3 regions of the Actinacidiphila yeochonensis CN732 genome follow, and region 2 is predicted to be linked to each of the others. Evidence: riboswitches for the same ligand, from Rfam matches in the RefSeq annotation. Region 2 holds a riboswitch; each other region holds the start of a gene.
The links. Region 2 has a riboswitch for cyclic di-AMP ahead of BS72_RS14540 (M23 family metallopeptidase). Riboswitches for the same ligand answer to the same signal wherever they lie in the genome.
Positions count from the first base shown of each region.

Region 1: it holds a riboswitch for cyclic di-AMP, as region 2 does, so the genes downstream of both, BS72_RS20570 (C40 family peptidase) here and BS72_RS14540 (M23 family metallopeptidase) in region 2, are expected to answer to the same signal.
Region 3: it holds a riboswitch for cyclic di-AMP, as region 2 does, so the genes downstream of both, BS72_RS28435 (M23 family metallopeptidase) here and BS72_RS14540 (M23 family metallopeptidase) in region 2, are expected to answer to the same signal.

Region 1 is NZ_JQNR01000005.1:2,018,209-2,023,422, forward strand. It holds gene BS72_RS20560 (C40 family peptidase) at 1-454, opposite strand, end outside; gene BS72_RS20565 (hypothetical protein) at 1,001-1,363, shown strand; gene BS72_RS20570 (C40 family peptidase) at 1,494-2,537, opposite strand; cyclic di-AMP (ydaO/yuaA leader) riboswitch at 2,545-2,696, opposite strand; gene BS72_RS20575 (C40 family peptidase) at 2,863-3,987, opposite strand; partial or broken gene pcrA (DNA helicase PcrA) at 4,254-5,214, shown strand, end outside.
Region 2 is NZ_JQNR01000005.1:619,183-624,396, reverse strand. It holds gene BS72_RS14550 (sigma-70 family RNA polymerase sigma factor) at 1-642, opposite strand, end outside; gene BS72_RS14545 (N-acetylmuramoyl-L-alanine amidase) at 756-1,484, opposite strand; cyclic di-AMP (ydaO/yuaA leader) riboswitch at 1,876-2,013, shown strand; gene BS72_RS14540 (M23 family metallopeptidase) at 2,317-3,027, shown strand; gene BS72_RS14535 (Uma2 family endonuclease) at 3,098-3,670, opposite strand; gene BS72_RS14530 (PrsW family glutamic-type intramembrane protease) at 3,733-5,214, opposite strand, start outside.
Region 3 is NZ_JQNR01000005.1:4,046,740-4,051,953, reverse strand. It holds partial or broken gene rho (transcription termination factor Rho) at 446-1,614, shown strand; gene BS72_RS28435 (M23 family metallopeptidase) at 1,735-2,559, opposite strand; cyclic di-AMP (ydaO/yuaA leader) riboswitch at 2,564-2,715, opposite strand; gene BS72_RS28430 (GNAT family N-acetyltransferase) at 3,123-3,806, opposite strand; gene BS72_RS28425 (nucleoside/nucleotide kinase family protein) at 4,356-4,982, opposite strand.

The DNA.
Region 1 (5,214 bases), 1.4 Mb from region 2:
GCGTGCCGGTGCGGTACTGCGCGGCCGCGACCACCCCGAGCTGGTCCCGGGTGGAGTTCATGGCGGCGGTCTTGCGGGCCAGTTCGCCCTGGAGCGCGGTGACCTCGGCGGCGTCGTCGTCGGCCTTCTGGTGGGCGCCGTCGTACCGCTGGGTGGCCTCCTCCGCCTGCTGGTAGAGGTCGGCCACCTTGGCCCCGGCCGATTCGGGGGCGGGCTGCGGCGCGGCGTGAGCGGTCTCGCCGAGCAGGCCCCAGGACGCGGCGGAGGCGAGCGCGAGGCAGAGTGCGGCCCGCGCACCGGCCGCGGCGCGGGAGGGCCTGCCGGCCGCGGCGTGCCGTGCCGGGCCGGGTGCGGCGCCCGGGGGGAGGCCGGCGCCGCGGGGGAACGGGAGGTGCGGGGGCTCGCGCCGCCGGAGCGGCGGCGCGGCGTCGGTGCGAGGCCATGCGGCCGTCACTCCTTCGTCAGGGAAATCCGGCGGCGCGTGCACGGGGGACACAGCGCCGCCGGACTTCGGCGGAGGCGACCCGCCGCCGGCAGGGCGGCGATGGGATCGGTCACCTGGCAGCAGACGCTAACCCGGCCCCGGACGGCATCCGGGCGAGGTGACCGGGACTGCGCGAACTCCACCGGGAGTGACCGGACGCGATCGCCGTTCGACGGGTGACCTGCCCGGATCGCGTCTGCCGCCGATCGAAAGGCCGGGCGTGCGCGGGCGCGGCCTCTCGGTGTGCCCCTGGCGGGTGCCTCTGTCCGCCTCCTCCGTACGCCCCCTCCGCATGCCCCCGTACGCGGGAGGCGCGAGGCGCGAGCCCCCGGCGGGCGGGCCATGAGCCCCTGCCGTGAGACGTGAGCCCCGGCCGTGAGCCGACGGCCGCCGGCCGAGAACGGTGGTTCCCGGCGGGCTTCTGTGGCGCGTCAGCCGGTGTCCGAGCGCCCTGCCCGCACGGCCCGGGACCGCCCGGCGGGTCCGGAAGGAGGCGAGGCTAGGGTGAACGGCGTTATGGACACGCTTATCAACGTCTTCGTCGGCCTGCACATCATCGGCATAGCCGCGCTGCTGGGCGGGTTCCTCACCCAGCTCAGGGCCATGGCCGGCCCGGGCGCGGTCGCGCCGCGCTTCGTGCCCGGCATGCTCTACGGCGCCGGGACGATGCTGGTCACCGGCCTGCTCATGGTCGGACTGCTGGACGCGGACGGCCGCCACCCCGACATGGCCAAGATCGGCGTCAAGCTCGCCGTGCTGATCGTCATCCTCGGCCTGGTCTACGTCCAGCGCGAGGAGGAGAAGGTCGACACGCGGGTGTTCGCGGCGGTCGGCGGCCTGACCGTCGTCAACATCTTCATCGCGCTGCTCTGGACCTGAGCCCCCCTGCTCCGGGGGCTCAGGCCCACTTCACACGGCTGCGGCGGCCGGCCACGGGCCGAGGGGCCGCTCTGCCCGACTGCTCAGCCCGACTGCTCAGCCCGTCAGTCAGCCAGCCAGCCAGCTCTGCTCAGGCGATGCGGCGGGCGGCGGCGAAGGGCATCCAGCTCATGGGCGCGACCTCCACCGTCGCACCCGTGTGGGGCGAGTGCACGACCTCGCCGTTGCCGAGGTAGATGCCCACGTGGCTGATGCCGGAGTAGAAGAACACCAGGTCGCCGGGGCGCAGGTCGGCCTCGGAGACGGCGGTGCCGTCCTTGACCTGGTCCCAGGTGGTGCGGCCGATGCTGATGCCGGCTGCCCTGTAGGCGGCCTGGGTCAGTCCGGAGCAGTCGTAGGCGTTGGGCCCGGTGGCACCGGAGAGGTACGGCTTGCCGCGCTGGTCCAGGGCGAACGCGATGGCCGCGGCGGCGCGGCCCGACGCGGGTCCGTTGTACGTGTAGGTCGAGGAGCCCGAGGTTGAGGCGGCCTTCGGCTGCATGGCGGCGAGCTTGGCGCGCTGCGCGGCGTTGAGGCCGTTGAGCACCTTCTGGGCGGCGGCGAGCTTGGCCTGGACGTTCTTCTTCTGCGTGGCCAGCTTGCTCTGCGCGTCGGTGAGCTCCTTGAGGCTCTCGGACGCCTTCGCCCGCTGGAGTGACGCCTCCTGCTGCTGCTGGGTGAAGTTCTTGAGGGCTGCCTGGGCGGTTCCCGTGAGCCGGTCCAGCATGTGCGACTGGGAGAGGAAGCCCTCCGGGTCGTCGGAGAAGAGCAGCTGTGTGGTCTGGTCGATGCCGCCGTCGCGGTACTGCTGTTCCGCGAACTCGCCCAGGACGCGCCGCGAGTCGTTCATCTTCTGGGTCTTGGTGGCGACCTGAGCCAGCAGCTGGTTGGTCGCCGTGCGCTGGGTGGCCGTCTTCTCCTTGGCCTGGTCGTACTGCTGGGTCGCCACCTCGGCCTGCTGGTTGAGGGTGTCGATCTCCTTCTTGACCTGGCTGATCGTCGGCTTCGCGGGCGCCGCGTTCGCCGTCTCGCTCATCAGGGTGAACGAGGCCAGGGCCGCCGACGTGATGCCGACTGCCGCCCGGGAGCCGGCGGACGTGAGCATGCGCGGGCGCGGTTTGCGGTGCGACGCCAAGGAGGCGACTCCTTCCGTGGACCGCCGACCGGGTTAGCTGACGGGTTCGGACGCGGAGGTCGCCCTACGGTCGGACGCCGCAAGGCGCCCGCCCGATTCACCCCAAGTGCTCCTGGGTCCCCGGCTCCGGCCGTCGGCCGGATTAGGCGGAGGCGGCGCGGTGCCGGGCCTGTCGCCGGCGGAGGACGTGCCACCTAGCGGGCTACCGTAGCCAAGTTCGCCACCCCTCGGGGGTTTTGGATCGCAATGTGACCGAGATCGCTTTGTGATCTTATGATTTAACCCGTATAAGGTGGTTGCAAACGGGCATAGTGATCTTCGGTGATCAGTACGGGTGGACCGCCGCGTAGAAGGGCATCTCGGTGATCGGGGCGATCTTGACCACCGTGCCGGTGTGCGGGGCGTGGATCATCTCGCCGTCGCCGATGTACAGCCCCACGTGGCTGACGTCGCTGTTGAAGAAGATCAGGTCGCCCGGCTGGAGGTCGGACTCGGACACCCTCGTGCCCACGTCCACCTGGTCGTAGGTGGTGCGCGGCAGGTCCACCCCGGCGGCCTTGTAGGCGGCCTGGGTCAGCCCCGAGCAGTCGTAGGAGTCCGGGCCGGTCGCGCCCCAGACGTACGGCTTGCCCAGCTGGGCCCTGGCGAACGCGATGGCCTGGGTGGCGGCCGACGAGTCGGAGGAGCTCGTGACGGGTGCGTCGGAGCTTGCGGCCGCTGCCTTCCGCAACGCCGCGAGCTGTGCCGCCTTGGCGAGCTTCTCCGCCTTCGCGCGCGCCAGGGCCTCCTGCTTGGCGGCCAGCTCCGCGAGCTGCTTCTTCTCCTGCGCGTTGAGGCTGTTGAGCAGCTTCTGTGCGGCGGAGAGGTCGGTCTGCACGTCCTTCTTGGCGCTTGTCAGCTGCGCCTGCTTGGCCGTCAGAGCGGTCAGGGCCTTGGCCGCGGCCATCCGCTGCCTGGCCGCGGACACCTGCTGCGCCTGGTAGCCCCGCACGGCCGCCTGCTGCCGCTGACCGAGCACGGTGGCCAGGTGGGCGGCGTCCGCCAGGTCCCCGGGGCTGTCCGACATGAGGTACCGGGTGGTGGTCAGGTCGCCGCCGTCGCGGTACTGGGCCGCCGCGTACTCGCCGAGCAGCTGCCGCGAGGCGTTCATCCTGGCCGTCTTCTGGGCGACCTGCGCGAGCAGCTTGTCGACCTCGGCCTTCTGCTGGTCGGTCTGCTCCTTGGCCGCGTTGTAGTGGTCGGTCGCCACCTCGGCCTGATGGGTCAGCGCGTCCACCCGCGCCTTCACCTTCGAGATCGCCGGCTGGACCGGGCCGCTGGGGGCGGGGGTCGCGCCGGCGCTCTCGCTGAGGAGCGTCACCGTCGCCAGGGCGGCGGTGGTGAGCCCGGCCGCCGTACGCGGACCGGGAGCGCTCAGTAGCGGCGGGCGGGCCTTGCGGTGCGTCGCCATACGGTCGGACTCCTCTCGGACGGCGCCGACTCCGGCTGGTGCGGAACCGTAGTCAACGGCCGTGGCCCAAGGGAAGGGCGATGTCCGACTACTCCCGATACCGTTTCGTCATATCGTCGCCGTCGCGGAATCCGGGACCCGAGGTCACCGAGCGTGCATCTCGGGCTGCCGTGCTTCCGAGGACCAGCCGCCGGGATCGGCCCGGAGGACCGGGCTGCGCGGACTCCGGGTGGAGTGTCGGCCGGGGCGCCTAGACTCGTGAGGCGATGAGCAGCCTCTTTGACGACGACTTCCTGGCCCGTCTGGAAGCGGCCCCCCCGGCCGCCGGAGCCGAGCACCCCCGCCCCCCGAGGAGAGCGGCACGGGGGGCGGCGAGGAGTTCCCGCACGACCTCTTCCAGGGCCGGTTCGACGGACCCCCGCCGGAGCGGGACGCGCACTACCGGGACGGCGCGCCCCGTCCCGTCGCCGACCCCGCACAACTGCTGGAGGGGCTCAACGAGAACCAGCGCGCCGCCGTCGAGCACCAGGGCAGCCCCCTGCTCATCGTCGCCGGCGCCGGCTCCGGAAAGACCAGGGTGCTCACCCACCGGATCGCCCACCTGCTGGGCGCCCGGCACGTCCACCCCGGCTCCATCCTCGCCATCACCTTCACCAACAAGGCCGCCGGCGAGATGAAGGAGCGCGTCGAGCAGCTGGTGGGGCCGCGCGCGAACAGCATGTGGGTGTCCACCTTCCACAGCGCGTGCGTCCGCATCCTGCGCCGCGAGTCCAAGGTGCTCGGCTTCACCTCGTCGTTCTCCATCTACGACGCCACCGACGCGCGCCGCCTGATGGCGCTGGTCTGCCGCGACCTGGACCTGGACCCCAAGCAGTTCCCGCCGAAGTCCTTCAGCGCCCAGGTGTCCAACCTCAAGAACGAGCTGGTCGACGAGGAGACGTACGCCGACCGGGCCGCGGCCGCCTCCGCCGGTGCCTTCGAGAAGAAGCTCGCCGAGGCGTACTCGATGTACCAGGCACGGCTGCGCGAGGCCAACGCCCTGGACTTCGACGACATCATCATGACCACCGTCAACCTGCTCCAGGCGTTCCCGGACGTCGCCGAGCACTACCGGCGCCGGTTCCGGCACGTCCTCGTCGACGAGTACCAGGACACCAACCACGCCCAGTACACCCTGGTGCGCGAGCTGGTGGGCACGGCGCCGGCCCCCGGGGCGGAGGCCGGCGA
Region 2 (5,214 bases):
CGCCACCCGCCGCCGCGCGCGGCTGGCCAACTGCCGGGCGGCGGCCGGAGAGCGCTCCACGATCGGCCCGATGGCCTCGAACGGCACCGCGAAGAGGTCGTGCAGCACGAACGCCAGCCGCTCGGCGGGCCCCAGGGTGTCCAGCACCACCAGCAGCGCCCGGCCCACCGAGTCGGCGAGCACCGCCTGCTGCTCCGGGTCGCCCGCGGCGGCCGGCGGCCGCCCGCCGGCCGCCGCGTCCGCCTCGGGGGTCGCCACCGCCTCCCACGACTCCTCGCGCCGGGTGGCGCGCGAGCGCAGCAGGTTCAGGCAGATCCGGCCCACCACCGTGGTGAGCCAGGCCGTGAGGTCGCGTACCTCGGCGGCGTCCGCGCGGTCCAGCCGCAGCCACGCCTCCTGGACGGCGTCCTCGGCCTCGTCCGACGACCCGAGGACGCGGTAGGCCACCGCCCGCAGCCGGGGCCGCTCGACCTCGAACCGCTCGGCTAGGCCGCCACCCGCCCCGCCGCGCACCGGTCCGCCCGCCGCGTCCGCGTCCGAACTCGTACTCGTGTCCGAACCCGTACCCGCGTCCGCGTCCGTGCCCGGGTCGTCAGCCCCGGGGCCCGGCTGCCCGTCCCTGTTCCCCCGTGTCTCGTCCATCGCGACCAGTGTCCACCAGGCGGCCGCCGTGCGCGGTTGCTTGGCGGGGACGGCGGGACGGCGAGGACGGCCAAGAGAGCGAGGACGGCCAGGACGGCCAGGACGACGACGGCTCAGCCGCCGTTGACGTCGCGGATGTAGCGCACCCAGTCCCAGTTGGGCCCGGGGTCGGTGTGGTCGGTGCCGGGCACCTGCACGTGGCCGATGATGTGCTCGCGGTCCTTGGGGATGCCGTACTTGTCGCAGATCTCCGCGGTCAGGGCCGCCGACGCGTGGTACATGTCCGTGGTGAACCAGGACGGGTCGTCCACGTAGCCCTCGTGCTCGATGCCGATGCTGCGGGTGTTGTAGTCCCAGTTGCCGGCGTGCCAGGCGATGTCCTGCTCGCGCACGCACTGGTCGATGTGTCCGTCGGCCGAGCGCACCACGTAGTGCGCGCAGGCGGCGTGCGCCGGGTCCTGGAAGAGCGTGATGGTGTCGTCGAAGGTCTCCTGGGTGACGTGGATGACGACGAGGTCGATCGGATACGTCGCCGGCCGGTCGGAGACGGTGTAGTTGGCGGTGCTGGCCGGGGCCCAGGTGGCGCCCGGGTAGTCCACCGCGGTGGCGGCCGCGGCCGGTCCCGCACCGGTCCACAGGCCGCCGCCGAGCGCCGCGGCCGCCGAGGCGCCCAGTGCGAGCCCGCCGCGCAGCAGCGAGCGCCGGCCGGGGTCGGGAACGCGGACGGGGTCGGGGTCCGGGGCGTGAACGGCCTCGGCCGGGCCGAGGGGGAGGCCGGGGAGGCCGGGCGAGCCGACGGGGAGGGTGGTTCGAGGGGTTCCGGGGGTGCCGGGGCGTTCCATGGCAGGCTCCCTGAGGTGGCGTAATATGAGCGCGTGCATGACAAGAACGTCGCGCGAGCCCATCGTGGGGCCCGCTCCCCGGTCGTGCCAAGCGCTTCTCCGATCGGCAGAGGTCCATACCGCTGACGGTCGGCGCCGTCCGGTCGGCGCGCCGGGGTGGATCGCAGTCGTCCGCTCACCGTGGGTAGTGGTTCGCAGGGGTGTCTGATAACGACTGGCGCACGCTCATGTCACCGCCTGGCCACGCGGGATGACTCTTTTAGGGGCCGACATCCCCCGATGGCCGTATTGTGCTCGTCGCCAACTCTCCGATTCGGCTTGGAAAACCCTTCGGGCTCTATTAACGTTCGATAACGCAGCGCGGTCGTCAACGCCGCCGCCAAGGCGGCCGACCGTGCGCTTGCCGAATCCCGTCCGCGGGAACCGGGGACCCGAGAACATGGGGTGAATCGGGCAGCAACCAGGCCCGTAGGAGACCTTCTTCCTCCGAACCCGTCAGCTAACCCGGTAGGCGAGAGAGAGGGAAGGAGCGCGCCCCCGTGGCGTCCGACCAGCTTGCCTACGCCCCTGTCCGCACCGAGGGCGACACCGTCCAGGAGCGCGACGACATCCGGCTCCCCCGGCCGCGCGGCACCGTCCCCGGCGCCGCCTCCGCCCGCGCGGCGACCTTCGGCGCCGCCGGCCTTGCCGCCCCCGCCCCCGCGGCCCCCGGCACCGCGATCCCGCTGCCGGATGCCGCCCCGGCACCCGTTTCGTCGGCGCCCCGGCCTACGCCCCCTCGACCGCCGTCGCCGCTCAGCCGGCTCCGGTCGTCGAGGCCGAGGCCGAGGCAGTGTCCGAGCCTGAGTCTGAGCCTGAGGCCGAGGCCGAGGCCGAGGCCGCCGAGGGGCGGCAGGCCGACGCGTCCTCCGACCCCGGCGCGGCGCTGTGCGCACGCATCCTCGGCCAGGTCGCCGCCACTCGTGAGGCCGCCGCCCGCGCCGTCCGCGAGGAGGCCGAGCGGGTCGCCGCCGCGCAGGCCGCCCGTGAGGCCGCCGAGCGCCGGGTGCGCGAGCAGGCCGCCGCCGCGAAGGCCGCCGCCGAGGCGAAGGTCCGCGAGGAGGCCGAGGCCGCCGCCCGCGCCGAGGCCGAGCGGCTGGAGCGGTTCGCCGCCTCCTACATCAAGCCGGTCGCCGGTGCCACGCTGGGCGCCCGCTTCGGCGAGTCCGACCCGTGGGGCAACTTCCACGCCGGCCAGGACTTCACCGCCGCGACGGGCACCCCCGTCCACGCCGTCCACGGCGGCACGGTCAGCTCCGCCGGATGGGCGGGCAGCTTCGGCTACCGCGTCGTCGTCACCCTCGATGACGGCACCGAGCTGTGGTACTGCCACCTGTCCACCGTGGTCGCCACGGAGGGCCGGGTCACCACGGGCGACACCGTCGGCCGCGTCGGCGCCACCGGCAATATCCCCGCTCCCCACCTCCACCTCGAAGTCCGCCCGGCCGGCGGCGCCCCGGTGGACCCGCTGGAGTGGCTGCACGCGCACGACGCGGTGCTCTGATAGGAGGAGGCAGTAGGGCCCCGGTAAATGTGGGGCTCTACTACGTACTTCGGCTACGGCCTCTACCCGTCTACTCCGTCGGTACGGGGTACGACTGCAACTCGCTGGTGTCGAGGGTCCACGTACCGACAGCCACCTTGTCACCGAAGGCGTAGTCGTGACGGCCGCGGTACGTCGGCTCGCTCTCCCCAAAGCTCGGGTCGGTGAAGACGGTTACCGTGCTCGTGCGTGGGTCGATCACCAGGTAGGGGTCGATGCCCATGGCCGCATAGTCACGGACCTTGTCGATGTAGTCCGTGGTGTGGTTCGTGGGAGAGACGATCTCTACGACACATGCGACGTCCGCCGGGCTGAAGGCGGACATGATGCGGGCGGAGAATGCCTCGAAGGGAATCACGATCACGTCCGGCCGCCTGAGTCGGCCGATCGCGGCTTCTTCCACCTCGCCGCCGGTGTGGGCGACGAGGCCCGGCTCAATGGCGCGGTCCAGCTGCTGTCGAATCACGAAGGCGTTGAACTCGTGGGGTCGTGACGGCGGCGCCATCATGACGATGCCTTGGTCGGCGATCTCGTAGCCGCGCACCGTGTCAGGAGCGTGGTTCGCCAGTTCCTCAGCGATGGCGTGCAGGCGCTCGTAGTCCATAACGGCATCTTCCCGTGTGAACCACCCGGTTCGCCACCCGCTCCCGTCCGCCGGCCCTGGGATCAGGAGTCGCGGGGCGGGGCCGGCCACGGCGGCGGCTGGTACGGGTCCTTCGGCGCGGCGGACTGCGACGGCACGGGTTGCGACGGCACGGGTTGCGATGGCCCGGGTTCGGACGCGGCGGGTTGCGACGGCCCGGGTTCGGGCGCGACGGGTTGCGGGGGTATGGGTTCGGACGCCACGGGCTGCGGGGGTATGGACGGCGGTTGTGCGGGCCACTGGGGCCACTGGGGGGCCGCCTGGCGCGGCGGCGGGTACGGGGCCGGGCCCTGGGCGGCGTAACCCGCGTACGGGGCCGGGTGGAGCGCGTACGGGGCCGGGAAGCCCTGCTGCGGGCCCGGGGGGTAGGACGGGTACGGGGCCCAGGAGCCGTGGGGGCCCGGGAGTTGTGTGGGCCACAGGGGGCGGTCGCCGGTGAGCCGGGCGGCGTAGGCGAGCGCCGGGCCGGCCCAGGTCTTGCGGTGCCACAGGTGGGCCAGGAGTTCGGCCTCGCGCGCGGCGAAGTCGGCTGTGGGGGCCCCGCGTTCGGCGGCGTCCCGGAGGAACGCGAGGTGCGTGGCGAACTGGACGTAGTCGCGCACCGCCCGCCCGGCCTCCTCGCCCTGGAGCCGCCGGGCCTCGCGGCGCGCCTCGGCCCGCACGCGCATGGAGCCGAGCACGGCCGGCTGGTCCGGCGGCAGCCAGCCGGCCGCCGCGTAGGCGGGCAGCACCCGCCGGACGGTGCGCAGCCCCCGGGAGCGGGACCAGAACGCCAGCGACAGCACGAGCCCGAACACCGGCACCATCACGGCCACGTAGACGGTGAGGAAGCTGAGCGGGGACAGCTCCGAGGTGCCGTTCCAGGTGCCGTGCAGCACCATCGCCAGCATCCAGCCGCCCACCGGCGGTGCCCACCGCCAGCGCCACCGGCGCCCCGGCCGGACGGTGGCGGCCAGGGCGAACCCGAGGCCCGTCATGGACGTGAACAGCGGGTGCGCGAACGGCGTCATCACCACGCGCACGATGAAGGTGGCCGCGGTGGTGCCGACGCCGTCGCCGCCGACCGCCTTGTCCTCGTTGAACGCGCTGCCGAGGTAGAGGATGTTCTCGGTGAACGCGAACCCGGTGGCGGTCAGCCCGGCGAGCACGATCCCGTCGAGCAGCGACTCGAAGTACCGGCGGCGGGCCAGGAAGAGCAGCAGCAGCGCGGTGCCCTTCGCGCTCTCCTCCACCAGCGGCGCGACGAACATGGCGCCCCAGTGGTCGGACTGGGTCGGGGTGGCGGAGAGGGTGGAGGCCAGCAGCTTGGCGCCGTACTCGTTGGCGAAGATCGCCACCAGCGTGGCCGCGCACGCGCCCCACGAGAACGCGAAGGCGACGTTCTGCCACGGGCTCGGCGCCACGTGGTCGAACCAGAGGTAGCCCCACAGGATCAGCGGCACCGGCACCACGGCCAGCGCCAGGCCGACCACGAACGGCTCGGTGCCGATGTGGTGCCGCACCAC
Region 3 (5,214 bases), 3.4 Mb from region 2:
GGGTGGGGCGCGGGGCCCGGCGCGGGGCCCGGCACCGGCGCCGGCCCGGAGGGGCTTGAGGCGCGCACACATGGCGTGCTATGCTCCTCTCGGAGACGTAGGGTTTCCCTTTCTTCAGGGCCCGAACATCGCCGCCATCCCACCGCTTTCTGCGCGTCGTCCCGGATGGCCTCGCCTCTGTGTTTCTCCGAGGAAGCCCGTTCCCGCACCGGTGTGCCGCGCTTCGCGTACGCCCGGGTCCGGTCCGCCACGGCGGCTCGGCTCCGGCCGTGAGTCCGCGCCGCGGCAACCCTCCGGGGCCGCCGCCCGGCCCGCGGCCCGCGTGATCCCTCCGCACCCGCCGCGCCCTGCCGCTTCCCCCCTCCCGCGCTTCTCCTCCCTCCGCGGGCCGCCGGCCGCACCCGGCCGCCCCGCACACTCTTCCCGTCCGGAAAGGACGAACCCCATGACCGAAACCCTCGAACGCCCGGTGGCCGCACCGGCCGTCCCGCAGCGGACGGCCGGCGTGCTCGACCTCGGGCGCGACGGCCCCGGCCGGCTGCGCCGCCCGGACCTGCGCCCCGCGCCGGACGACCCGGCCGTCCCCGGGCCCTGATCGACCGGCACGGCCTGCGCGCCGGCGACCTCGTCGACGGCACCCTGTCTCGACCCGGCGCCCTCGCCGAGGTCCGCACCGTCAACGGGCTGCCACCCGACCGTTCCCGCCCGCGCTTCGCCGACCTGACGCCGGTTCACCCCGGCGAACGGCTGCGCCTGGAGAGTCCGCTGCTGCGCGGCCCGGCTGCCGTGACCGGTCGGCTGGTGGACCTGATGGCGCCGATCGGCAAGGGGCAGCGCGGCCTGATCGCCGCCCCGCCCAAGGCCGGCAAGACCGTGCTGCTCCAGACCCTCGCGGCGGCCGTCGCCGCCAACCACCCCGAGAGCCACCTGATGGTGCTGCTGGTGGACGAACGGCCCGAAGAGGTCACCGACATGCGCGCCCGGGTCGGGGCGCACGGCGGCGAGGTCCTGGCCTCCACCTTCGACGAGCCCGCCCGCCGCCACATCGCGCTCGCCGAACTCGCCGTCGAACGCGCCAAGCGGATGGTCGAGCAGGGCCGCGACGTGGTGGTGCTGCTCGACTCGCTGACCCGGCTGTGCCGGGCCCACAACACCGGCGCCCCGAGTTCCGGGCGCACCCTGTCCGGCGGGGTGGACGCGGCGGCGCTGCTCGGCCCCAAGCGGCTCTTCGGGGCCGCCCGCCGGGCCGAGGAGGGCGGCTCGCTGACCATCCTGGCCACCGCGCTGGTCGAGACCGGATCGCGCGCCGACGACTTCTACTTCGAGGAGCTGAAGAGCACCGGCAACATGGAGCTGCGGCTCGACCGCACCCTCGCACAGCGCCACGTGCACCCCGCCCTCGACCTGGCCTCCTCCGGCACCCGCCGCGACGAGCTGCTGCTCTCCCCCGCGGAGTCGGCCGTCCAGTACGGCCTGCGCCGCGCGCTGGCCGGACGGGACCCGCACACCGGCCTCGAAACCCTCCTGGAGCGGCTGCGGCAGACCCCGGACAACGCGGCGTTCGTCCGCCACGCCCTCGCGACCGTCCCGGGCGCCGCGTCAGCGGCCGCCTGAGCCGCCTCCCGAGCCGCCTCCCGGGGCCGGACGCGCCGGTGCCCGCCCGGTCGCGGGGACCGGGCGGGCACGTTCCGGCGTCAGGTGGCGCCGGGCGGGGTCAGACTCCTTCAGCCGGCCTCAGATGGTGACGCCGTGGCCGGCCATGTAGGCGACCGGGTCGATGTCGGAGCCGTAGTACGGCGTGGTGCGCACCTCGAAGTGCAGGTGCGGGCCGGTGACGTTGCCGGTGGCGCCGGAGATGCCGATCTCCTGGCCCTCGGTGACGGTCTGGCCGGCGGACACCAGCGGCGTGGTCAGGTGGCCGTACAGGGTGTACCTGCCGTCGGCGTGCTTGAGGATCACGTCGTTGCCGTAGGCGCCGTCGGCGCCGGCCGAGACCACGGTGCCGGCGGCGACCGCGTGGACCGGGGTGCCGCTGTTTACCAGGAAGTCGACGCCGGTGTGGGAGCCGCTGGACCACAGCGAGCCGGACGCCTTGTAGCCGGTGCCGATGGCGGCGTCGCCGACCGGCTTCATCCAGCCGGTGTTGACCGGGGTGGTGGCGGCGGTCTTGGCGGCGTGGATGGCGGTGGTCCTGGCGGCCGGCTTGGCGGCCTTCTGAGCCGGGGCCTTCGCGGCGTGCGCCGGGGCGCGCAGCGTCAGGATCTCGCCCGGGGTGATGACGGACGGGTTGGCGCCGATGACGGCCTTGTTCTCGGCGTAGAGCTTCTTCCAGCCGCCCTTGATGTGGTGCGCCCGGGCGATGCTCGCCAGGGTGTCGCCCTTGACGACCCGGTAGGTGGCGGGCTTGGAGTGCGCCGGGGCGGCCGTGTGGGCCGGGGTCGCCGCGTGGGCGGCGGTGCCGACCAGCAGCGGCAGGACGACGGCGGCGGTGCCGACGCCGGCGGTGGCGTAGAGGCGGGTGAGGCGGCGGGGCTTGCGGTTGCGGCCGTTTGCGGGCATGGGGAAACGTCCTCTCCTACGCCTGCGAGGTGAGCTGTCGGGTTCGGGCAGGAGATGCCCGGCCGGGCCCGTGGGCACGGCTTCACCCCGAGCCGTCCGGTGCGGACGGCGGCTTGCCTGTGGGTCCCCCGCTCCTGCCGTCGGTGGGTTGGATGCTCCCGCTGACCGGGCGGTGGCAGGATTCGGCGATCCGCCCGGCGGGTGCGGGCGCTTCCTCGGCCCGCTTGCTGATCGGAACCTAGGCGCAGCCGCCCGCCTCGGGCAAACCCCTCCCTTTCGGGCATCCACCCCCGCTGTCACCTGAAGCGACCGGTCGCGCACACCAGGTCGCCGCGGTGGCCACCCTCCGCGACCGCCCCCTCCGGATCGAGCGACGGATCGACGGTTCCGCCGCCCGCTCCGCCACCGTACGTACCTGCCTGGCGGCGTATCGCACCCTCTAGGTGATACCCCTCACAACGTGCCGCTTTGTCCCGTTTTGACGAGTGTTCGGATGGCCCGGGAGCCGCGATCGGCGGCGGTGCAACGACGCGGCGGGGCCTCGACAAACCACCACAAAAGGGTCAGAAGGTGCCGGCCTGGCCGGTGAGTCGGGAGTCGAGGACCCGGCTGAGCCGGTAGGCGACCGGACGGAAGCCGATCGCGGGGAAGTGCCCGGCCGCCAGCGGCGAGGCGGACGGCCAGCGCGCCGACATGTACCGGTGCCCGTTGTCGTAGGCCCAGGCGACGGCGGTGGCCAGCAGGACCCGGCTGATGCCCTCGCCGCGGGAGGCCGGCTCGACGTAGGTCTCCAGGAGTTCGACACAGGAGGCGGGCACCACCGGGTCGGGTTCGGCCGGCGCCAGCAGCACCATGCCGATCTCCTCGCCGCGCCGGGAGGCGATCCAGGCGGCGCAGCGCGGGTCGCCGAGCGCGCCGGCGTACCGCACCCGCAGTGCGGCCAGCGCTGCCTCGGGCTGCGGCTGGAAGGTCGCGGTGCCGCGCTGCCGGCGTGCCGACTCGGCGGCCATCCGGCCCACCTGCGGCAGGTCGCCGGGGCCGGCCCGGCGGATCACCATCCCGTCCACCCCGCGCGGCTGCCGGCCGCGGGCCTTGACGGCCATCAGCCCCTGCACGAGCTCCCGCCCGAAACCCAGGTCGGACCACGGGGTGGTGGCGGCGTCCCCGGCCGGGACGTCGACGTAGTGCACCAGCCGCCGGTCGGCGACCAGGCGCTGGGCCACCCGCGCGTAGAGGGCGCGCAGCACCTCGCTCTCCCGGCCCGAGGGCAGCGCGTGGCCGCCGTGCGGGATGTGCGCGGAACGGGGGTGGCTGCGCAGCGCGGCGGGATCGTCGGGGCCAGGTCGAGCGGGACCGCCGCGAGGTGGCCGACGAGGTTGCCGTCGCCGTCCAGCGCCCGGCACGCCTCCAGGCCGGGGGCGCCGGCCAGCCGCTCCAGCAGGGTGTCGCCGCGCACCGGGCCGTCGGCGAGCCAGGACCGCTGCGAGGGAGGACGCCGTGCGCGGGCGAACCAGCGGTCGTAGCGCTGCGCGGCCAGGGGTATGTGCTCGGGTGTCAGCGGCGCTATGGCGACAGTCATGGTGGTCGCGGACGCTATCGGGGGCCGCGCCCCCAGGGCAAGGCGGGGTCGCCCGAACCGTACCGGCGGCACCGGACAGCCCGGGACGGGCGCCCGCGAAGCACCGCAAACCCCGGATCACCGCGGCTCCCGGGGCACCGCGGACCCCGGTCGGCGCGGGTCCGGCACCGGGAGCGCCGCCGCGGCCGCCGCGGACCGCGCGGGGTGTCCCCGGCGGTCAGCCGGCCCAGGCGGGGTGGCGCGGGTCGTCGGCGCGGACGAGTACGTCCGCGGCCTCCTCGGGCAGCGCCTCGCGCGCGTACCGGTCGTAGGCCGGGAGGGTCCACAGCTCTCCTGGCGGGGTGCGGCGGCGCAGCGCGCCAGGGGACAGGTGCAGGTGGACGGCCAAGTCCAGCGGCAGGCCCTGGCCGAGCAGCAGCGGGCCGTCCAGCAGGAGGACGCCGCCCGGCGGCAGGGTGGTGTACTCCGCGCGGGTGGAGCGGTCGGTGGCCGGGTCGCGCAGCGAGGGCAGCGCCCGACCGGTGCCGCCGGGGCCGAGCGGGTCGAGCACCTCGCGGCGCAGCGCCCCGGTGTCGAGCCACAGGTTGTAGTAGGCCTCGACGTCCTCGTGGCCGTACTCCAGCCGCAGCGAGGCCGGGCGCCAGAAGGCCGCCGCGCTGACCCGCAGGACGGGGTGGCCGAGCGCGGGCAGCTGCTCGGCCAGGGCGTCGGCGAGGTCCTGCGGGCGGGCGGCTGGGGCGCCGTCGACGGCCACCCGCCACCAGGGGCCGGGCGGGGTGCCGTCGGCGATCCGCTCGGCCAGGGCGCCGGCGAGCTTCGGCCAGGAGATGGGGGTCACGCGCACGTCCGCCATCCTGCCCGACCACCCGTCACGCCGGTACGGCACGCCCCCGGCGAACGGGGCGGGACGGTTGCGGGCCCCGGGAGCTCCCCGTCCGCCGGCCGCCCGCGCGTCACCTGGACGGCCCAGGCCGCGCCGGTTCCCGGACCGCTCCGGCCGTTCCGGCGGCCGTATGGCGGGCTCCCGCCGGGCGGGGCGCCGTACGGGTCCGCCCCGCCGCACGGCCCGTCCGCAC